2 regions of the Bacillus sp. CGMCC 1.60114 genome follow, and region 2 is predicted to be linked to the other one. Evidence: a T-box and tRNA genes for the amino acid it is inferred to sense, from the RefSeq annotation. Region 2 holds a T-box; the other holds one or more tRNA genes.
The links. A T-box is a leader RNA that pairs with one kind of tRNA and senses whether it is charged. The one in region 2 lies ahead of ileS (isoleucine--tRNA ligase), so its partner is inferred to be a tRNA-Ile.

Region 1: it encodes a tRNA-Ile, which carries the amino acid that the T-box ahead of ileS (isoleucine--tRNA ligase) is inferred to sense. The anticodon was not compared.

The regions. Positions count from the first base shown of each region.
Region 1 is NZ_JBHTHG010000108.1:157-9,358, reverse strand. Features, by position in the region: gene glgB (1,4-alpha-glucan branching protein GlgB) at 1-1,246, opposite strand, end outside; gene ACFQZ1_RS16440 (L-lactate dehydrogenase) at 1,573-2,517, opposite strand; gene ACFQZ1_RS16435 (PTS fructose transporter subunit IIABC) at 2,914-4,761, opposite strand; gene pfkB (1-phosphofructokinase) at 4,861-5,790, opposite strand; gene ACFQZ1_RS16425 (DeoR/GlpR family DNA-binding transcription regulator) at 5,787-6,539, opposite strand; tRNA gene ACFQZ1_RS16420 (tRNA-Glu) at 7,095-7,166, opposite strand; tRNA gene ACFQZ1_RS16415 (tRNA-Ser) at 7,173-7,263, opposite strand; tRNA gene ACFQZ1_RS16410 (tRNA-Asn) at 7,272-7,346, opposite strand; tRNA gene ACFQZ1_RS16405 (tRNA-Ile) at 7,350-7,426, opposite strand; tRNA gene ACFQZ1_RS16400 (tRNA-Gly) at 7,435-7,505, opposite strand; tRNA gene ACFQZ1_RS16395 (tRNA-Lys) at 7,513-7,588, opposite strand; tRNA gene ACFQZ1_RS16390 (tRNA-Thr) at 7,598-7,673, opposite strand; tRNA gene ACFQZ1_RS16385 (tRNA-Phe) at 7,689-7,764, opposite strand; tRNA gene ACFQZ1_RS16380 (tRNA-Asp) at 7,775-7,850, opposite strand; tRNA gene ACFQZ1_RS16375 (tRNA-Met) at 7,853-7,929, opposite strand; tRNA gene ACFQZ1_RS16370 (tRNA-Ser) at 7,955-8,047, opposite strand; tRNA gene ACFQZ1_RS16365 (tRNA-Ile) at 8,066-8,142, opposite strand; tRNA gene ACFQZ1_RS16360 (tRNA-Met) at 8,147-8,223, opposite strand; tRNA gene ACFQZ1_RS16355 (tRNA-Ala) at 8,240-8,312, opposite strand; tRNA gene ACFQZ1_RS16350 (tRNA-Pro) at 8,328-8,401, opposite strand; tRNA gene ACFQZ1_RS16345 (tRNA-Arg) at 8,410-8,483, opposite strand; tRNA gene ACFQZ1_RS16340 (tRNA-Leu) at 8,487-8,575, opposite strand; tRNA gene ACFQZ1_RS16335 (tRNA-Gly) at 8,592-8,666, opposite strand; tRNA gene ACFQZ1_RS16330 (tRNA-Leu) at 8,696-8,776, opposite strand; tRNA gene ACFQZ1_RS16325 (tRNA-His) at 8,794-8,869, opposite strand; tRNA gene ACFQZ1_RS16320 (tRNA-Thr) at 8,878-8,953, opposite strand; tRNA gene ACFQZ1_RS16315 (tRNA-Val) at 8,961-9,036, opposite strand; rRNA gene rrf (5S ribosomal RNA) at 9,041-9,156, opposite strand.
Region 2 is NZ_JBHTHG010000117.1:236,035-245,236, forward strand. Features, by position in the region: gene sigG (RNA polymerase sporulation sigma factor SigG) at 1-475, shown strand, start outside; gene ACFQZ1_RS19790 (YlmC/YmxH family sporulation protein) at 667-945, shown strand; gene pgeF (peptidoglycan editing factor PgeF) at 1,062-1,871, shown strand; gene ACFQZ1_RS19800 (YggS family pyridoxal phosphate-dependent enzyme) at 1,877-2,551, shown strand; gene ACFQZ1_RS19805 (cell division protein SepF) at 2,571-3,032, shown strand; gene ACFQZ1_RS19810 (YggT family protein) at 3,039-3,305, shown strand; gene ACFQZ1_RS19815 (YlmH family RNA-binding protein) at 3,318-4,091, shown strand; gene divIVA (septum site-determining protein DivIVA) at 4,184-4,690, shown strand; T-box leader at 4,742-4,961, shown strand; gene ileS (isoleucine--tRNA ligase) at 5,041-7,806, shown strand; gene ACFQZ1_RS19830 (TraR/DksA C4-type zinc finger protein) at 7,936-8,268, shown strand; gene lspA (signal peptidase II) at 8,390-8,848, shown strand; gene ACFQZ1_RS19840 (RluA family pseudouridine synthase) at 8,852-9,202, shown strand, end outside.

The DNA of each region.
Region 1 (9,202 bases), on a different contig from region 2:
GTAAAATAAAATTCTCAGAATACGCGTAAAGCAGTGAAAATGTTACTTTGTCATGAATATATTTCCGATACTCCGGTGCACATTCCATATATTTTAAAATGTCATTCATCCAGCCCATATTCCATTTATAATTAAAACCGAGTCCACCTTCGTATGTCGGTGCAGTTACGAGCGGCCATGCTGTTGAATCTTCCGCAGTCATTAAGAAAGTTGGATCTTCCGCAAATACTGCTTCATTCAGCTGTTGCAGGAATAATACAGCATGTTCATTACTTTCCTGCCCCCCATTTCGCTCCCAATATAGCATGTTAGCAACCGCATCAACGCGAAAGCCGTCGATATGATAATACTTCATCCAAAACAATGCATTCGAAATGAGAAAATTTCGTACTTCTTGTTTTCCTAAATCAAAGTTCACAGTTCCCCATACGTGATTTTCTTGTACATCAAGATCTCTATATTCATACGTTGGTTCTCCATCAAATAAGTAAAGACCATGAGCATCTTTACAAAAATGCCCTGGTACCCAATCTAAAATGACACCGATCCCATATTTGTGACATTCATCGACAAAATACATAAAATCCTGCGGTGTTCCGTATCTACTTGTCGGCGCATAATATCCAGTCCCTTGATATCCCCAAGAACGATCATACGGGTGTTCAATAAGCGGCATAATTTCAATATGAGTAAATTGATGCTCCACTACATACGGAATAAGCTCATCTGCCATTTCTCTGTAAGAGTAAAAAGACTCATCTTCTTTCTTTTTCCATGAACCAAAGTGAAGCTCATAAATTGCTAACGGTTCATTGTAAATTGGTTTTCGTTTCTTTTTTTGAAACCACTTCTGATCTTTCCATTTATATCCTTTTATATCATAAACAATGGATGCCGTATTTGGTCTCACTTCAGCATACATTGCATACGGATCAGCTTTTAAAATTGTATGACCGTTTGAGGCTTCGATTGCATATTTGTACAATTCTAGCTGAGCTACATTTGGTATAAATAAAGACCAAATTCCTTCCTCTGTCACTCGCATCATTTCATGCATTTGATTATTCCATTCATTAAAATCCCCTACAATACTCACAGCTTGTGCATGAGGAGCCCATACGGAAAAGCGTGTTCCTTGCACCCCATCTTCCTTAGTTAGATGAGCCCCAAGTATTTCGTAGCTATTGTAAAATTTCTCTTTATGAAACAATAGCATGTTTTCCTCATTACAATTTGTTACAATCACTATGTTCACCTCACAAGATGACAGAATTTTTAATATGTTATTACTATTCTTCGGTAAATAGAAATATCCTTGCGATTTTCTAAAAAAACATACGTTTTTTTCGCGGAAATTCATGGTAATTCCGTAAATTTCAGCTGAAAATATCGAATTTTGACGAATATTCCTTGTAAGCGTTTTATTTTAGAATAATTTTTAAAGTAAAAAAGAGGGAGGAGTTTACAGTTATTCTGTTATTACTGTCTACTTAAAGTAAAATATAAAAAAACCCTTTCCGGCAAAAGGGGGATGTACAGGGGCTTGCCGGAAAGGGTTATATACAATTTGGATTATAGTACTGGTGCCATAGTTTCTTTTAGCACTTTTACAGAATGATCAAATTTCAATTCTTCTTCTGCGTTCAATTCAAGCTCTACAACTTCTCGAATACCTTGACGGTTGATAACTGCTGGAACACCTACGTAAACATCTTGTTGTCCGTATTGTCCTTCAAGGTATGCAGATACTGTCAATACGCTGTTTTCATTGTTTAAAATCGCTTTAGTTACACGTAATAGTGACATACCGATACCATAGTAAGTTGCACCTTTGCGTTGAATAATATGATAAGCAGCATCTCGTACATTCACAAAGATTTCATCTAAATCGCTTTGATTGTACTTTTCATTGTTTGCTAAAATTGTTTCTAGTTTTTGTACACCAACAGTTGTATGGCTCCATACTGGAAGCTCTGTGTCACCATGTTCACCAATAATATATGCGTGAACGTTACGTGGATCCACATTTAAATATTCACCTAACATGTAACGGAAACGAGCAGAGTCTAAAGTTGTACCAGAACCAATTACACGTTCTTTTGGTAATCCAGATTCTTTCCAAGTTACATAAGTTAAAATATCAACTGGGTTAGTTGCGATTAAGAAGATACCATCAAATCCGCTATCCATGATGCCGCGAACGATTTGTTTAAAGATTTTTGTGTTCTTCTCAACTAAATCTAAGCGAGTTTCACCTGGCTTTTGTGGCAATCCAGCAGTAATAACAACAAGATCTGCATCTTTACAATCTGCATAACTACCTTTCCAAACCTTTGTTGGAGCTGGAGCAAATGGAACAGCATGGCTTAAATCCATTGCTTCCCCTTCTGCTTTTGCTTCGTTTACGTCAACAAGAACAAACTCTTCAGCTACACCTTGGTTAATCATAGAATATGCATAGCTGCAACCTACAGCTCCTGTTCCTACTAATACTACGCGATTAATACCTTTTTTCATGGTAAAATCCCCTCTCTATCTTTCATTTCATTATTATCATTGTCATTTAAGTAAATAATTAAAATACTGATTTTATATTGTTTAACTTCCTTACACACATATTGTAGCACGTTTCTTTGTGAATACATTCACAATTTATGGCCTATTTGTGAACTTTTTCACAGATAGGATAAAGTTATAACGGTACATGTGGAATCCATTTCAATCTACCATATACATATTCTAAATTCACATACTGTTTTCCTTCATATTTGTTAAGTATGCTTGATAAAAAGAAAAATAAGGATTCTTATCCGTACTATGAAGAAAGAACTCTAAAAACAACATTTCGATATTTTTTAGGCACATTCTTTTTTTAACAATGTAAAAAAAGCGGTCAAAAATTGACCGCTTTTCTTATTTATTTACAGGCTTTTTCCAAATCCCAAGCATAACTGCTGTTACAACTGCTCCTATTACGATAGCTAATAAATAAAGTATCGGTTTATTCACAAGAGGGATAACGAACAAGCCACCGTGCGGTGCAGGAAGAGTAATATGAAACCCCATAGTCAGAGCACCTGCAATCGCAGACCCTATAACACAGCTTACAATTACACGTAATGGATCAGCTGCTGCAAATGGAATAGCACCCTCTGTAATAAAAGAAAGACCCATAATATAATTTGTAATACCAGATTTGCGCTCTGCCTCTGTAAATTTTCCTTTAAAGAAAGTTGTTGCTAATGCAACTCCAAGCGGCGGAACCATACCGCCAGCCATAACTGCAGCATGCGGTCCGAAATTATGTGCAGCAATTGCCGCTAATCCGAATGTAAAGGCAGCTTTGTTGATAGGCCCTCCCATATCCACGGCCATCATACCACCAAGAATGATACCTAATAAAATAGCATTTCCTCCGCTTAATCCATTTAACCAATGTGTTAAACCTTTATTCATTGCTACTACAGGATCATTTACAACAAGAATCATAATCAAACCAGTAATCATAATACCAAACAACGGATACAAAAGAACAGGTTTAATTCCTTCAAGTTGTGCCGGTAATACTTGAAAAGCTTTTTTCAAGAGAACGATCACATAACCTGCCAGAAATCCTGCGATTAAACCACCGAGAAATCCAGCCCCAGCTTGTGCTGCTAAATAACCTCCAACCATACCAGGTGCAAAACCAGGCCGATCTGCGATACTACTTGCAATAAATCCTGCTAATACTGGAACGATAAAGAAAAATGCTCCGTTTCCGCCACCAATTGCCATTAATGTAGAAGCAATCGGCCCTTTTGCATGAATGCCGCCAAAAGCGAATGCCAGTGCGATTAAAATCCCGCCACCAACAACGAATGGAAGCATGTTGGATACACCATTCATTAAATGCTTATAAAATCCTGTGCGTTTTTCTTTTACTTCGCCCTTTACAGTTTCCCCTGTTCCTTGATAGATAGGTCCATCCTGTTTAAGCGCACGGTTAATAAGTTCCTCAGATTTACGAATTCCAGCTGCAACTGGTACCTCAATAACATGCTTTCCTTTAAAACGATCCATCTCAACTTGTTTATCTGCAGCAATAATAATTGCCACTGCATCATGAATCTCTTCTGCAGTCAATTCATTTTTTACTCCTGTAGAACCATTTGTTTCTACTTTTATATCAACACCCATTTCCTTTGCTTTTGATTTTAAAGCATCTGCTGCCATATACGTATGAGCAATTCCTGTAGGACAAGCAGTAACTGCTAAAATTTTCCCCTTTGAACTTGACTGTACAGTATTTTCTTCTTTATTAACTTCTTTCTCTTTCGCATCAATAAGGTGCAGTAGCTCGTCTTCTGTTTGCGCTTTCATAAGTTTCCCGCGAAATTCCGCATCCATAAGTAATGTAGATAAGCGAGAAAGAGTTTCCAAATGAGCATTATTTGCTCCTTCACTTGCTGCAATCATAAAGAATAAATGAGCTGGTTGACCATCGAGAGATTCATAGTCTATACCGCTATCTGATTTCGCAAAACAAATAGCAGGTGTCTTAACCGCAGCCGTTTTTGCATGAGGAATTGCAATCCCTTCTCCAATGCCAGTAGTACTTTGTGCTTCACGAGTTAAAATTGCCTCTTTAAATTGAATCTCATCATGTAATCGGCCTGCTTGTGCAAGCTTACTTACCATTTCATCAATCGTTTCTTGCTTAGAAGATGTTTGTAATTGTAGAAGAATTGTGTCTTTTTTTAGTAATTCTGTAATTTTCATATAGATCCTTCTCTCCTATAAAGTGAAACTTCCATCCGTGAAGATTTTCTTCATTTCCCCTATCTTCTTCGCTTCGCTCTCAATCTTAAGATGGGTGGCTTACTGCCCGTTAATGTAGGATAAAGATTGTACTTCTACTTGCAACAATAGTTCCTCAATTTTTTCTTTTTCAGCAAGATCAGAAGAAAATGCTGTTGCGCTTCCAGTAGCAACGCCAAATCGAAATGCTTCTTTTAAATCTCCAGTTTTTTCATATGTTCCTAGAAAACCGGCCACAAGCGAATCACCAGCTCCAACAGAATTTACAACTTGCCCTTTCGGCACATTAGCAAAATATGCATGCTCCTTCGCAAGAAAGAGTGCACCATCCCCAGCCATTGATACAACAACATGCTCTGCGCCCATTTCAAGAAGCTTCTTACCGTATAATGCCGCATCTTGAATACTTTGAATTTCTACATCAAATAGTTCGCCTAACTCGTGATGGTTTGGCTTTATAAAGAATGGACGGTGCTTTACAACATCAATCAATGCCTTTCCGCTCGCATCAACAGCTACTTTCACGCCGCGCGCACTGCATTCCTTTGTGATTTCTTTATATAACGATTCTGGTAAAGACGGTGGAATACTGCCTGCCAATAATAGAACATCACCTTCTTGTAAATTGCCTACTTGCTGTATTAAACGTTCTAATTGTTCACTTAAAATAACAGGACCTCTTCCATTTATTTCAGTTTCTTGTCCTGTTTTCAATTTAATGTTAATCCGCGAATCACCATCTACTTCAATAAAATCGGTTGCAATACCCTCTTCTTCTAATTTTTCTTGAATAAAGCGACCAGTAAATCCCCCTATGAATCCAAGCGCTTTTGAAGAAACATCAATTCTTTTTAGAACACGGGATACATTAATTCCTTTTCCGCCTGGATACTTCACTTCTTTTTCCATGCGATTTAGCGAATGTAGTGCAAAATTATTTACTTGCACTACATAATCTACAGAAGGATTCAATGTTACAGTGTAAATCATACTGTCACGACCTTTATTAATGTTTTTTTAGCATAAGGAGCTACTTCGTTCTCTCCAATATTAGTTGCAATAATATTTGCTGCTTCGAGCTCTTCAATTTTCGCAAATGATATCTCTGAAAATTTACTGCCATCCGCCAGAACATAACACGAGTTAGAAAGTTGCAGAGCTGTTTTCTTCAGCAAAGCTTCCTCAGGGTCTGGCGTTGTATAACCGTAAACAGGATGAACAGCATTTGCCCCTAAAAAACAAAAATCGAATCGATAGCGAAGTAAGCTTTCAAGGGCAGCGCTTCCAATTAACGCTCTTGTATTGCTTTTCATCATGCCACCAAGTAAATAAGCCCGAATATTGGCTTGAAACAATGCCTCAATATGCATAAGTCCATTTGTCACGACAGTTATATCTTTTCCCTCCAAAAATGGAATCATTTCAAACGTCGTACTTCCGGCATCTAAATAAATACAATGCCCGTCTTCCACAAGAGATGCTGCATATTGACCAATCGACTTTTTTTCCTGAAGATTTTTGAAGGATTTTTCATTCATACTCGGTTCTTTTCCTTTTGATTGTAACGGTGAAGCTCCGCCATGAACACGCTTTATATAGTTTTTCTCTTCTAAATAAATCAAATCTCTTCGAATCGTCGATTCCGATGAGTTAGTTGCAGCAACTAACTCTTGAAGCTTTACAATTCCTTTATTTTTCACCAAATCCAAAATAATTTGGTGACGCTCAGGTGTTAACATGCCGCCACCTCCTTCTTACATTCATCATAACGAAAACCCTTTCAAAAATCAATCAAAATCATTCAAAAACAATCATAAATATCATAAATAAACCAAAAACAATCATAAAACTTTAACATTACACTTAACAGTCGTCATATGCCCACTTACTCATGATCGAGCATATATGTTTGGAAAAAAGGTAGTTGCAATGGGTGAACAACAATGGAAGAGTCAAAAAAGAACTATCACTTACATTGATACAGTTGTAGGAAGGGGCTTTGCAATCGCACTTAAAATTGGTACACGAGGTAACCAACATTCCTATATATCAACACAAAGATTGTATTTCTTGCACGGAGCATTCAAGTGTATTCTGCGCCAGAATTCAACAAATATTTGTTTGGAGACTTTTTAGGAAAGATTACTAATGTTTTTTGTGGTTGTTTAATAATTGCTTGAATTTTAATTTTGATGTGGGAACTACAAGTAGCTGCTAAATCATAGAATTATAGAATGGAAGAGTTTCAACAACATAAAAAAAAGAGATAGCATAATATGCTATCTCTTTTAATATGACCCGTACGGGATTCGAACCCGTGTTACCGCCGTGAAAGGGCGGTGTCTTAACCACTTGACCAACGGGCCAATTTCTGGCAGAGAAGAAGGGATTCGAACCCTCGCACCGCGTAAGCGATCTACTCCCTTAGCAGGGGAGCCCCTTGAGCCACTTGGGTACTTCTCTATATTATATGGCTCCGCAGGTAGGACTCGAACCTACGACCGATCGGTTAACAGCCGATAGCTCTACCACTGAGCTACTGCGGAATATGGTGGGCCTAAATGGACTCGAACCATCGACCTCACGCTTATCAGGCGTGCGCTCTAACCAGCTGAGCTATAGGCCCATAAAAAAAGCGGGTGAAGAGAATCGAACTCTCGACCAGAGCTTGGAAGGCTCTTGTTTTACCACTAAACTACACCCGCATAAAAATGGTGAGCCATGAAGGACTCGAACCTTCGACCCTCTGATTAAAAGTCAGATGCTCTACCAACTGAGCTAATGGCTCATTTTGAAATGGTGCCGGCTAGAGGACTTGAACCCCCAACCTACTGATTACAAGTCAGTTGCTCTACCAATTGAGCTAAGCCGGCTTGCATATTTCAAAATGGTGGCTCGGGACGGAATCGAACCGCCGACACGAGGATTTTCAGTCCTCTGCTCTACCGACTGAGCTACCGAGCCTTTATGTAAATGGCGGTCCCGACCGGGGTCGAACCGGCGATCTCCTGCGTGACAGGCAGGCATGTTAACCACTACACCACGGGACCATTGGTTGCGGGGACAGGATTTGAACCTGCGACCTTCGGGTTATGAGCCCGACGAGCTACCAGACTGCTCCACCCCGCGACGATATAATATTTTTTTTAAAAAATGGAGGAGGTAGAGGGATTCGAACCCCCGCGCGACTCTCGCCGCCTGTCGGTTTTCAAGACCGATCCCTTCAGCCAGACTTGGGTATACCTCCATATATATAAAACTTGAGTGGTGGACCTTGTAGGACTCGAACCTACGACCGGACGGTTATGAGCCGTCTGCTCTAACCAGCTGAGCTAAAGGTCCTTTATGGTAGCGGCGGAGGGGATCGAACCCCCGACCTCACGGGTATGAACCGTACGCTCTAGCCAGCTGAGCTACACCGCCATAAAAGATATATAAGTGGAGCCTAGCGGGATCGAACCGCTGACCTCCTGCGTGCAAGGCAGGCGCTCTCCCAGCTGAGCTAAGGCCCCAAGATTTTAAAACTATCGGGAAGACAGGATTCGAACCTGCGACCCCCTGGTCCCAAACCAGGTGCTCTACCAAGCTGAGCCACTTCCCGTTAATAAGCGCGCCCGAGAGGACTCGAACCCCTAACCTTTTGATCCGTAGTCAAACGCTCTATCCAATTGAGCTACGGGCGCATATGGTGCCGAGGGCGGGGGTCGAACCCGCACGGTGGTCACCCACCGCAGGATTTTAAGTCCTGTGCGTCTGCCTGTTCCGCCACCCCGGCATGTCATATTGAAAATTGGAGCGGAAGACGGGATTCGAACCCGCGACCCCAACCTTGGCAAGGTTGTATTCTACCACTGAACTACTTCCGCAAGACATATATGACTTATTCAATTAAAAGTGCGGGTGAAGGGAGTCGAACCCCCACGCCAAAGGCGCCAGATCCTAAGTCTGGTGCGTCTGCCAATTCCGCCACACCCGCATATTATTTTTTAAAAATGGGGCGACTGATGGGAATCGAACCCACGAGTGTCGGAGCCACAATCCGATGCGTTAACCACTTCGCCACAGCCGCCATAATCCTGGTGCCGGCTAGAGGACTTGAACCCCCAACCTACTGATTACAAGTCAGTTGCTCTACCAATTGAGCTAAGCCGGCATTTATATGGTGGAGGATGACGGGATCGAACCGCCGACCCCCTGCTTGTAAGGCAGGTGCTCTCCCAGCTGAGCTAATCCTCCATTTGCCTGGCAACGTCCTACTCTCACAGGGACAAAGTCCCAACTACCATCGGCGCTAGAGAGCTTAACTTCCGTGTTCGGTATGGGAACGGGTGTGACCTCTCTGCCATCATTACCAGACTATATTCACTTGAGACAATCATTATTATACTTGATTCACTAAAAA
Region 2 (9,202 bases):
TCGAAGATATTTGCGTGATAATAACCCAATACGCGTTTCGCGTTCATTACGTGATATTGCGTATAAAGCATTGCAAGTACGAGAAAAGCTTATTGCTGAAAATTCAAAAGAACCAACAGCGATGGATATAGCAAAGGTACTTGATGTGACGCACGAAGAAATTGTGTTTGCACTTGATGCGATTCAAGATCCAGTTTCATTGTTTGAGCCGATATACAATGATGGTGGGGATCCAATTTTTGTGATGGATCAGCTAAGTGATGATAAACAAAGGGACGAGCAATGGGTCGAAGAATTAGCATTAAAAGAGGGAATGAAGCGATTAAATGAGCGAGAAAAGATGATTATTCGCAAGCGCTTCTTTCAAGGGAAAACACAAATGGAAGTGGCGGAGGAAATTGGGATTTCTCAAGCGCAAGTGTCACGTCTTGAAAAATCAGCAATTAAACAAATGAATAAAACAATTCAAGGCTAAGGTCTCATCATTTATGATGAGACCTTTTATAGTTTTGAGGGGAGATTCTGCTCATAGGGAGGGTGATGTGTTCATATAATGGCCATATAGAAAGGATTTTGTACGTGAAGGGTAATGTAGTGTCACTTTGTTTATGCTTTGAGGTGGAATTATGATTGTCAGTTAAGTATGGAACAAAGGAGAGGATGGCAATGATACGTATTTCAGAATTTCAAATGAAAGATGTTGTCAATGTGTCAGATGGGAAGAGACTTGGAAATATTGGAGATATCGATATTGATATGAAGACGGGAAGAATTCAAGCAGTTATTATTACAAAACAAGGAAAAATGCTAGGTTTATTTGGGAAAGAAGAAGAGTTTGTAATTCCTTGGAAACAAATTGTGAAAATAGGAGAAGATGTTATCTTAGTTCGAGCAGATCATGCGAATACAATTACAGAAACAATACAAACACCGACAATTTCTTAAAGAATGTTACAAATTCCTCTTTTTTTTTATGTTGTCATTATGGAAAAATAAAAGTATGGTAAAATAGACAGGAAGTACCATACTTTTTATGTTATTTTATTATAAGGAGCCTTTTTATGAGAGAACCATTTACATATAAGGACGATATGTTACATTTACAAGCATGGGAACAACTGGGGCCCATCATAGCTGGATTTACGACAAAAGAAGGCGGAGTGAGTACCGGATCGTTTCATACAATGAATTTGGGGCTACACGTCCATGACAACGTGGAAGATGTTCATGAAAATCGGCGTCTTTTAGCAGAAAAATTACATGTTTCATTAGAAAATTGGATTTGTTCGGAACAGGTTCATGACTATCATGTTGCAAAAGTAGGAAAGCAAGAGAAGGGAAAAGGGGTCTTTTCCTATAAAGATGGTATCCCGAATACAGATGGCATATATACGACAGATACTGACGTGTTATTAACATCTTGTTATGCGGATTGTGTTCCATTATACTTCTATTCCCCATCTTATAAAATGATTGGACTTGCACATGCTGGTTGGAAAGGAACCGTAAAAGGAATTGCAAGTGAAATGATTAGAAAGTGGAAAGAAGAAGGTGTATCACTTGATGATATACATGTTGCCATCGGTCCGTCTATTGGTGCGTGTTGTTACGTTGTGGATGAACGTGTGTTATCTGCAGCTAAACAAGTGGTTCATGGTTCCGTTCCATATGAAATGATTTCTGATGGACAATATGCAATTGATTTAAAAGAAATAAATCGTTTGCTTTGTTTACAAGCTGGGATTAAAGAAGAGCATATTATCATGTCATCTCTTTGTACAAGCTGTGAAACGCAATTATTTTTCTCGCATCGTCGTGATCATGGAAAGACGGGAAGAATGCTTAGTTTTATCGGCTTTAAGGAGGAGTGAAAGTAGTGACAGTACAAGAAAATTTAATATACGTTCAACAAGAAGTTGAAAAAGCATGTCAACGAGTGAATAGATCTTTAGATGAAGTTACACTTGTTGCTGTTACAAAAACAGTAGGTATTGAAAAAACAAATGAGGTGTTACAAGCCGGGCTTATACATCTTGGTGAAAATCGTAATGAAGGCTTTTTGCAGAAATATGAGTACTTTGGAAGCAAAGCGACGTGGCATTTTATCGGTTCATTGCAGTCTAGAAAAGTAAAAGAGATTGTAAATGAAATTGATTATTTACACTCACTTGATCGTCTTTCACTTGCAAAAGAAATTCAAAAACGAGCAACTAAACCAATTCGCTGCTTTGTACAAGTGAAAACTTCAGAGGAAGAGTCCAAACAAGGAATAGCTATAGATGAAACAATTGAGTTTATTCACAATTTACAACAGTTGGATAAGATTGAGGTTGTTGGACTTATGACAATGGCACCTTACACGGATGATGAAATGCAAATTCGTAGTTGTTTTCAAATGTTGCGTAAACTGCAAAAGCAAGTACAAGATTTAAAGCTATCGTATGCTCCATGTACGGAGTTATCAATGGGAATGTCAAATGATTATACAATTGCAATTGAAGAAGGCGCTACATTTATTCGTTTGGGGACGATTTTAGTAGGAAAAGAATAGAAGGAAGGAGAATCTTATTATGAGTTGGTCAAAAGTAAAGTACTTCTTTTTTGACACACCAGAAGAGCGAGAAGCACACTATGCTTATGAAAAGGAGCAAAAAGAAATGAAAAAACAGCAGGAACCGGAACAGGATATTCCGCTTGCAAAAGTACAACCGAAACAAAACGTAGTAAGTATTGAAACAGCAAAACACCCTTCAAAAGTTGTTTTATTAGAGCCACGTACGTATTCAGAGGCACAGGGTATTGCTGATCATTTAAAAGGTCGCCGTGCGGTTGTGATTAATTTACAGCGCATGTCTACAGATCAAGCATTACGTATCGTTGATTTTCTAAGCGGAACTGTATATGCAATAGGCGGGGACATTCAAAAATTAGGTCCAAAAACATTTATATGTACACCTGATAATGTAGACATTGTTGGAGCAATTTCTGAATTGTTCGGTGAAGAGGAAGATACAAATATAAAGAGGTGGTAATACGCCATGACAATGATTTTACAAATATTGCTCTATGTAATACAAATTTATTCCTGGGCGCTTATTATCTATATCCTACTATCTTGGGTTCCGGGAGCAAGAGAGTCGACGTTTGGTGATTTCCTTGCCCGTATTTGTGAGCCATATTTAGAACCATTCCGGAGGTTTATCCCACCGATTGGAGTAATTGATATTTCTCCAATCGTAGCAATCATTGTACTACGCTTAGCTAGTTCAGGATTGATCCGTGTATTTGAATTTTTTGTGAGGTAAGAGGATGTATACATGAGCATCTATGAACATTTTAGACCTGAAGAAACGGTTTTCGTTGATAAAGTGTTAGAATGGAAGCAAGCGGCAGAAGAATATCATCAAGTGAAACTGACTGATTTTCTTGACCCGCGTGAACAACAGATTGTTTCTATGATTGTTGGACATCAAGGAGATGCTATGTTTCAACTTTATGGAGCTACTCCTAATGCAGAAAGAAAACGAGCGTTAATTTATCCAAATTATCTTATGCCGAATGAAGAAGAGTTTCAAGTAGAAGTATTAGAAATTGACTATCCTTCTAAATTTTACACGCTGGAACATCGTCAAATATTGGGGGCATTTATGTCTCTTGGATTAAAGAGACATAAATGCGGAGATATTTGGCTCCAAGAAAATCGTGCCCAAATTGTAGTTGCAAAAGAAGTTGTTTCGTATATAAAAATGAATTTACAATCAATTGGAAGAACAAAAGTGTCTTTAGCACCTGTGTTATCTGAAAACGTATTACATATACAAGAACAGTGGGACGAGAAATCGGGAACTGTTTCGTCGCTTCGATTAGATGTACTAATAGCAGAAATGTTTCATATATCTCGTCAGAAAACACAGCCGTTTATCAAAAATGGTCTTGTGAAAGTGAATTGGAAAGTAGTTGAGCAATCTGCTTATGACTGCTTTCCGGGAGATGTATTTTCTGTTAGAGGTTATGGCAGGAGTAAATTACTCACTGTTGATGGAAAAACAAAACGCGATAAATGGAGAATTTTGTATGGAATCTTAAAATGATTTCTTTTTTTAGAAGGAAAATCTCCCATTTTGTCGAAGAAAAGATATAATTAAAAAGGAAATTTTAGATAACCTACTTGGAGGTGGCGTTTGTGCCGTTAACACCGTTAGATATTCATAATAAAGAATTTAGTCGTGGCTTTCGCGGCTACGATGAGGATCAAGTAAATGAATTTCTTGATCAAGTCATCAAAGATTATGAATTAGTGATTCGTGAAAAAAAGGCGTTAGAAGAAAAAGTCGCACAACTAGAAGGGAAATTAGAACATTTCTCTAATATTGAAGATACATTAAATAAATCTATTGTTGTAGCGCAAGAAGCAGCAGAAGAAGTTAAGCGTAATGCACAAAAAGAAGCGAAGTTAATTGTTCGTGAAGCAGAGAAAAATGCGGACCGTATTATTAACGAAGCGTTAGTAAAATCAAGAAAAGTGGCATTTGATATTGAAGAATTGAAAAAGCAAGCGAAAGTGTTCCGTACACGTTTCCGTATGCTAATAGAAGCACAGCTTGAAATGCTAAACAATGATGATTGGGACAAGCTAATCGAGTTAGAAGAAGAAGTAGATGAGCTTCTTAAGAAAGAAGAAACAGTGTAAGCTTGACGTTTTTCTTATTATTACATATAATTCTATACAACATAAATTTTTAGAAAAACGAAGATAGGGATAAGTACTTTTTTCATACCTTATATAGCGAACTGAGGACGGTGGAAGCTCAGGATAAGGAGAGAATGGGAATATCACCCTGGAGTTCCTCGCTGAACAACAAAGTAAGCAGAGGCGTGTATTCGCGTTAAGAATATAAAGAGGATTGCTATATGTAGTAGTCTACTAGGGTGGTACCGCGGGAGACCTTCTCGTCCCTTTTTTGGGATGAGAAGGTCTCTTTTTTATTCCGTTTATTTAGAAAAAATGTCTTTTTTTGTATATTTAAGGAGGAATTAAGCATGGATTACAAAGATACATTATTAATGCCAAAAACTGAATTTCCAATGCGTGGAAATTTACCGAAACGTGAGCCTGTAATGCAAGAAAAATGGGCGGAAATGAATATTTATGAAAAAGTACAAGAACGTACAAAGGGACGTCCGCTATTCGTACTACATGATGGACCTCCATATGCGAATGGTGACATTCATATGGGACACGCGTTAAATAAAGTGTTAAAAGATTTTATTGTACGCTATAAATCAATGAATGGTTTTTCAGCACCATATGTACCAGGTTGGGATACGCATGGATTACCAATCGAGCAAGCTTTAACAAATAAAGGCGTTAAGCGTAAAGAAATGACAGTTGCTGAGTTCCGTAAACTTTGTGAAGAATACGCATACGAGCAAGTAAGCCGTCAGCGTGAACAATTTAAACGTTTAGGTGTACGAGGTGATTGGGATAACCCATACATTACATTAAAGCCAGCGTACGAAGCACAACAAATTAAAGTATTTGGTGAAATGGCGAAAAAGGGCTACATTTATAAAGGTCAAAAACCTGTTTACTGGTCTCCGACAAGTGAATCTGCATTAGCAGAAGCGGAAATTGAATATAAAGATAAAAAATCTGCATCTATTTACGTAGCATTCCCTGTAAAAGATGGAAAAAATGTTTTAGAAGGTGACGAGAAGTTCATTATTTGGACAACAACACCTTGGACATTGCCAGCTAACTTAGGTATTTCTGTTCATCCAGAACTTGAATACAGCATCGTAAAAGTAGATGATGCAAAATATATCATTGCTTCTGAGCTACTCGAAACAGTTTCAAAAACATTAGAGTGGGAAAACACAGAAGTTGTTAAAACAGTAAAAGGTAGCGAGCTTGAGTATACAGTGGCTAAGCATCCATTCTATGACCGTGATTCTTTAGTTATGCTTGGTGAACATGTTACAACAGATGCTGGTACAGGTTGTGTACATACAGCACCAGGGCACGGGGAAGATGACTTCCTTGTTGGGAAACAATATGGCTTAGAAGTTCTTTGCCCAGTTGATGATAAAGGTGTACTAACAAGTGAAGCACCTGGATTTGAAGGACTATTTTATGATAAGGCAAATAAACCAATTACAGAAAAATTAGAAGAGGTTGGTGCGTTATTAAAATTAACATTTATTACGCATTCTTATCCGCATGACTGGAGAACGAAACAACCAATTATTTTCCGTGCAACTGCACAGTGGTTTGCATCTATTGAAGCATTCCGCAAGGAGTTATTACAAGCTGTTGAAGAAACGAAATGGGTACCAGCATGGGGTGAAACACGTCTTCATAATATGGTTCGTGACCGTGGTGACTGGTGTATTTCTCGTCAACGTGCGTGGGGTGTACCAATTCCTGTCTTCTATGCAGAGAATGGCGATCCAATTATTACAGATGAAACAATCAATCACGTAGCAGATCTATTCCGTGAGAACGGTTCTAACGTATGGTTTGAACGTGAAGCGAAAGATTTATTACCAGAAGGATTTACACATCCATCTAGTCCAAATGGTGAGTTCCGTAAAGAAACAGACATTATGGACGTATGGTTTGATTCAGGTTCTTCTCATCAAGCTGTCCTAGAAGAGCGCGAGGACTTACAACGTCCAGCTGATTTGTACTTAGAGGGATCTGATCAATATCGTGGCTGGTTTAACTCTTCGTTATCAACAGCAGTTGCAGTAACAGGTAAAGCACCATATAAAGGTGTTTTAAGTCATGGGTTCGTACTAGACGGTGAAGGTCGTAAAATGAGTAAATCTATCGGGAATATTGTTGTACCGAAGAAAATCATGGATCAATTAGGTGGAGATATTTTACGTCTGTGGGTATCTTCTGTTGATTATCAATCTGATGTACGTATTTCAGATGATATTTTAAAACAAGTAGCAGAAGTATATCGTAAAATCCGTAATACATTCCGTTTCTTATTAGGAAACTTAGCTGACTTTAATCCAAGTCAAGATGCAGTAGCAAAAGCTGAACTTCGTGAAGTAGACCGCTACATGTTAGTGAAATTAAATGACTTAATTACAAAAGTAAAAGAGGCTTATGAAACGTATGAATTTGCTGCTGTATATCATGCAATTCATAACTTCTGTACAATTGATTTAAGTTCATTCTATTTAGATTTTGCAAAAGATATTTTATATATCGAAGCAGAAAATAATCACGATCGCCGTGCAATTCAAACGGTATTGTATGATGTTCTTGTTGCGTTAACAAAACTTGTAACGCCAATTTTACCTCATACAGCGGATGAAGTATGGCCATATGTTCCTGGTGTAGTAGAAGAAAGCGTTCAGTTAACTGATATGCCGGAAGCTGTAGAAGTAGAAGGTGCTGAAGAGTTAAAAGTAAAATGGGATGCATTTATGACACTTCGCGATGATGTATTAAAAGCGTTAGAAGTGGCGCGTAATGAGAAAGTAATTGGTAAATCGTTAAATGCGAGCATTACCCTATTCCCAACTGCAGAAATGAAACAAATGTTAGAGTCTATTAGTGAAGATTTAAAACAGTTGTTTATTGTTTCTGAGTATAAACTTGGTGGAACGATGGAAGAAGCGCCAGTTGATGCACCGAAATATGAACATACAGCTGTCGTTGTAGCACAAGCAACTGGTGAAACGTGCGAACGTTGCTGGGTTGTGTCTGAAACAGTAGGAAGTAATGCAGAACATCCAACATTATGTGAACGCTGCGGAGAAGTTGTAAAAGAACATTATGTAAAATAAAGAAATGAGGAAAATCGACTGCCTTATATGCAGTCGATTTTTTCTTCCTTGGAAGGAAAAATGTGTGTGCGGTAATCGTGTGCTTTTCGGATAAACTAACGGTACATTCCAGCCGGGAGGGACACACTTGTGACTGACACATACATGGAGATTCAAGAAGAGCTACAATTGATGCAACGAGAACTACAGGAGCGATTAGCAAAAGAAGAGATGTATGCGTATGATGTAGAATTTGGACAGGAATTTCTAGGTATAGCTAATACTGATGGGAAAAATAAATTATTATTGCATGATATGAGAGAAGATTTAAAAGATGTGGAGCGAGCACTTTGGAAAATGGAAATAGGCATGTATGGAATTTGTGAAGAAACAGGGCAAAGAATGACGCTTAGACAATTAAAAGGTATGCCAACAGCACGTACAGTTCATGAATGTTTTTATGAGAAAGTAAAAACAATTTAAAGACAACAATATTATATTACCTAATTCATTTTATTTTATGCTTCCTTACGATGCTTCATTGTGAAAACATAGCAGCTATGCTAAAATTTTGAGGTACACTGTCATTGTGGGGGAAACGAAAATGATATATTATTTGATAGCATTATTTGTAATTGCCATTGATCAAGTATCAAAATGGATTATCGTGAAGGAAATGAATCTAGGTGAGAGTATTCCGATTATTGATAATGTGCTGTATATAACGTCTCACCGTAACCGTGGCGCTGCATGGGGCATTTTAGAAAATAGAATGTGGTTCTTCTATGTTATCACCGTCATCTTTGTTATTTTTATTATATTTTATATGAAAAAATATGCAAAGACAGACAAGCTTCTCGGTATTTCGCTTGGACTTATTCTAGGCGGAGCAATTGGTAATTTTATTGATCGTGTATTCCGACAAGAAGTTGTTGATTTTATTCATACGTATATTTTCTCATACAACTTCCCGGTATTTAACGTTGCAGATTCGGCATTATGTGTTGGTGTTACGTTAATTATTATTCAAACATTACTAGAAGGAAAGAAAACAAAGGAGTAAATAATGAGCGAAGTAGTACAAGTAACAGTTACAGAAGAGCAAAAAAATGAACGGATTGATAAATTTGTTGCAGGGGTGAATAATGAATGGTCTCGTTCACAAGTGCAACAATGGATTAAAGATGGTGTTGTAACCGTAAACGGAAAGGACATCAAAGGGAACTATAAAGTAAAAACAAATGATGAAATTATAGTTACCATTCCAGAACCAGAATCATTAGATATTCTTCCAGAAGATATGAATTTAGATATTTATTATGAGGATAGTGACGTACTTGTCGTAAACAAACCGCGTGGCATGGTTGTACACCCTGCGCCAGGGCATACGAGTAGTACGCTAGTAAACGGTTTAATG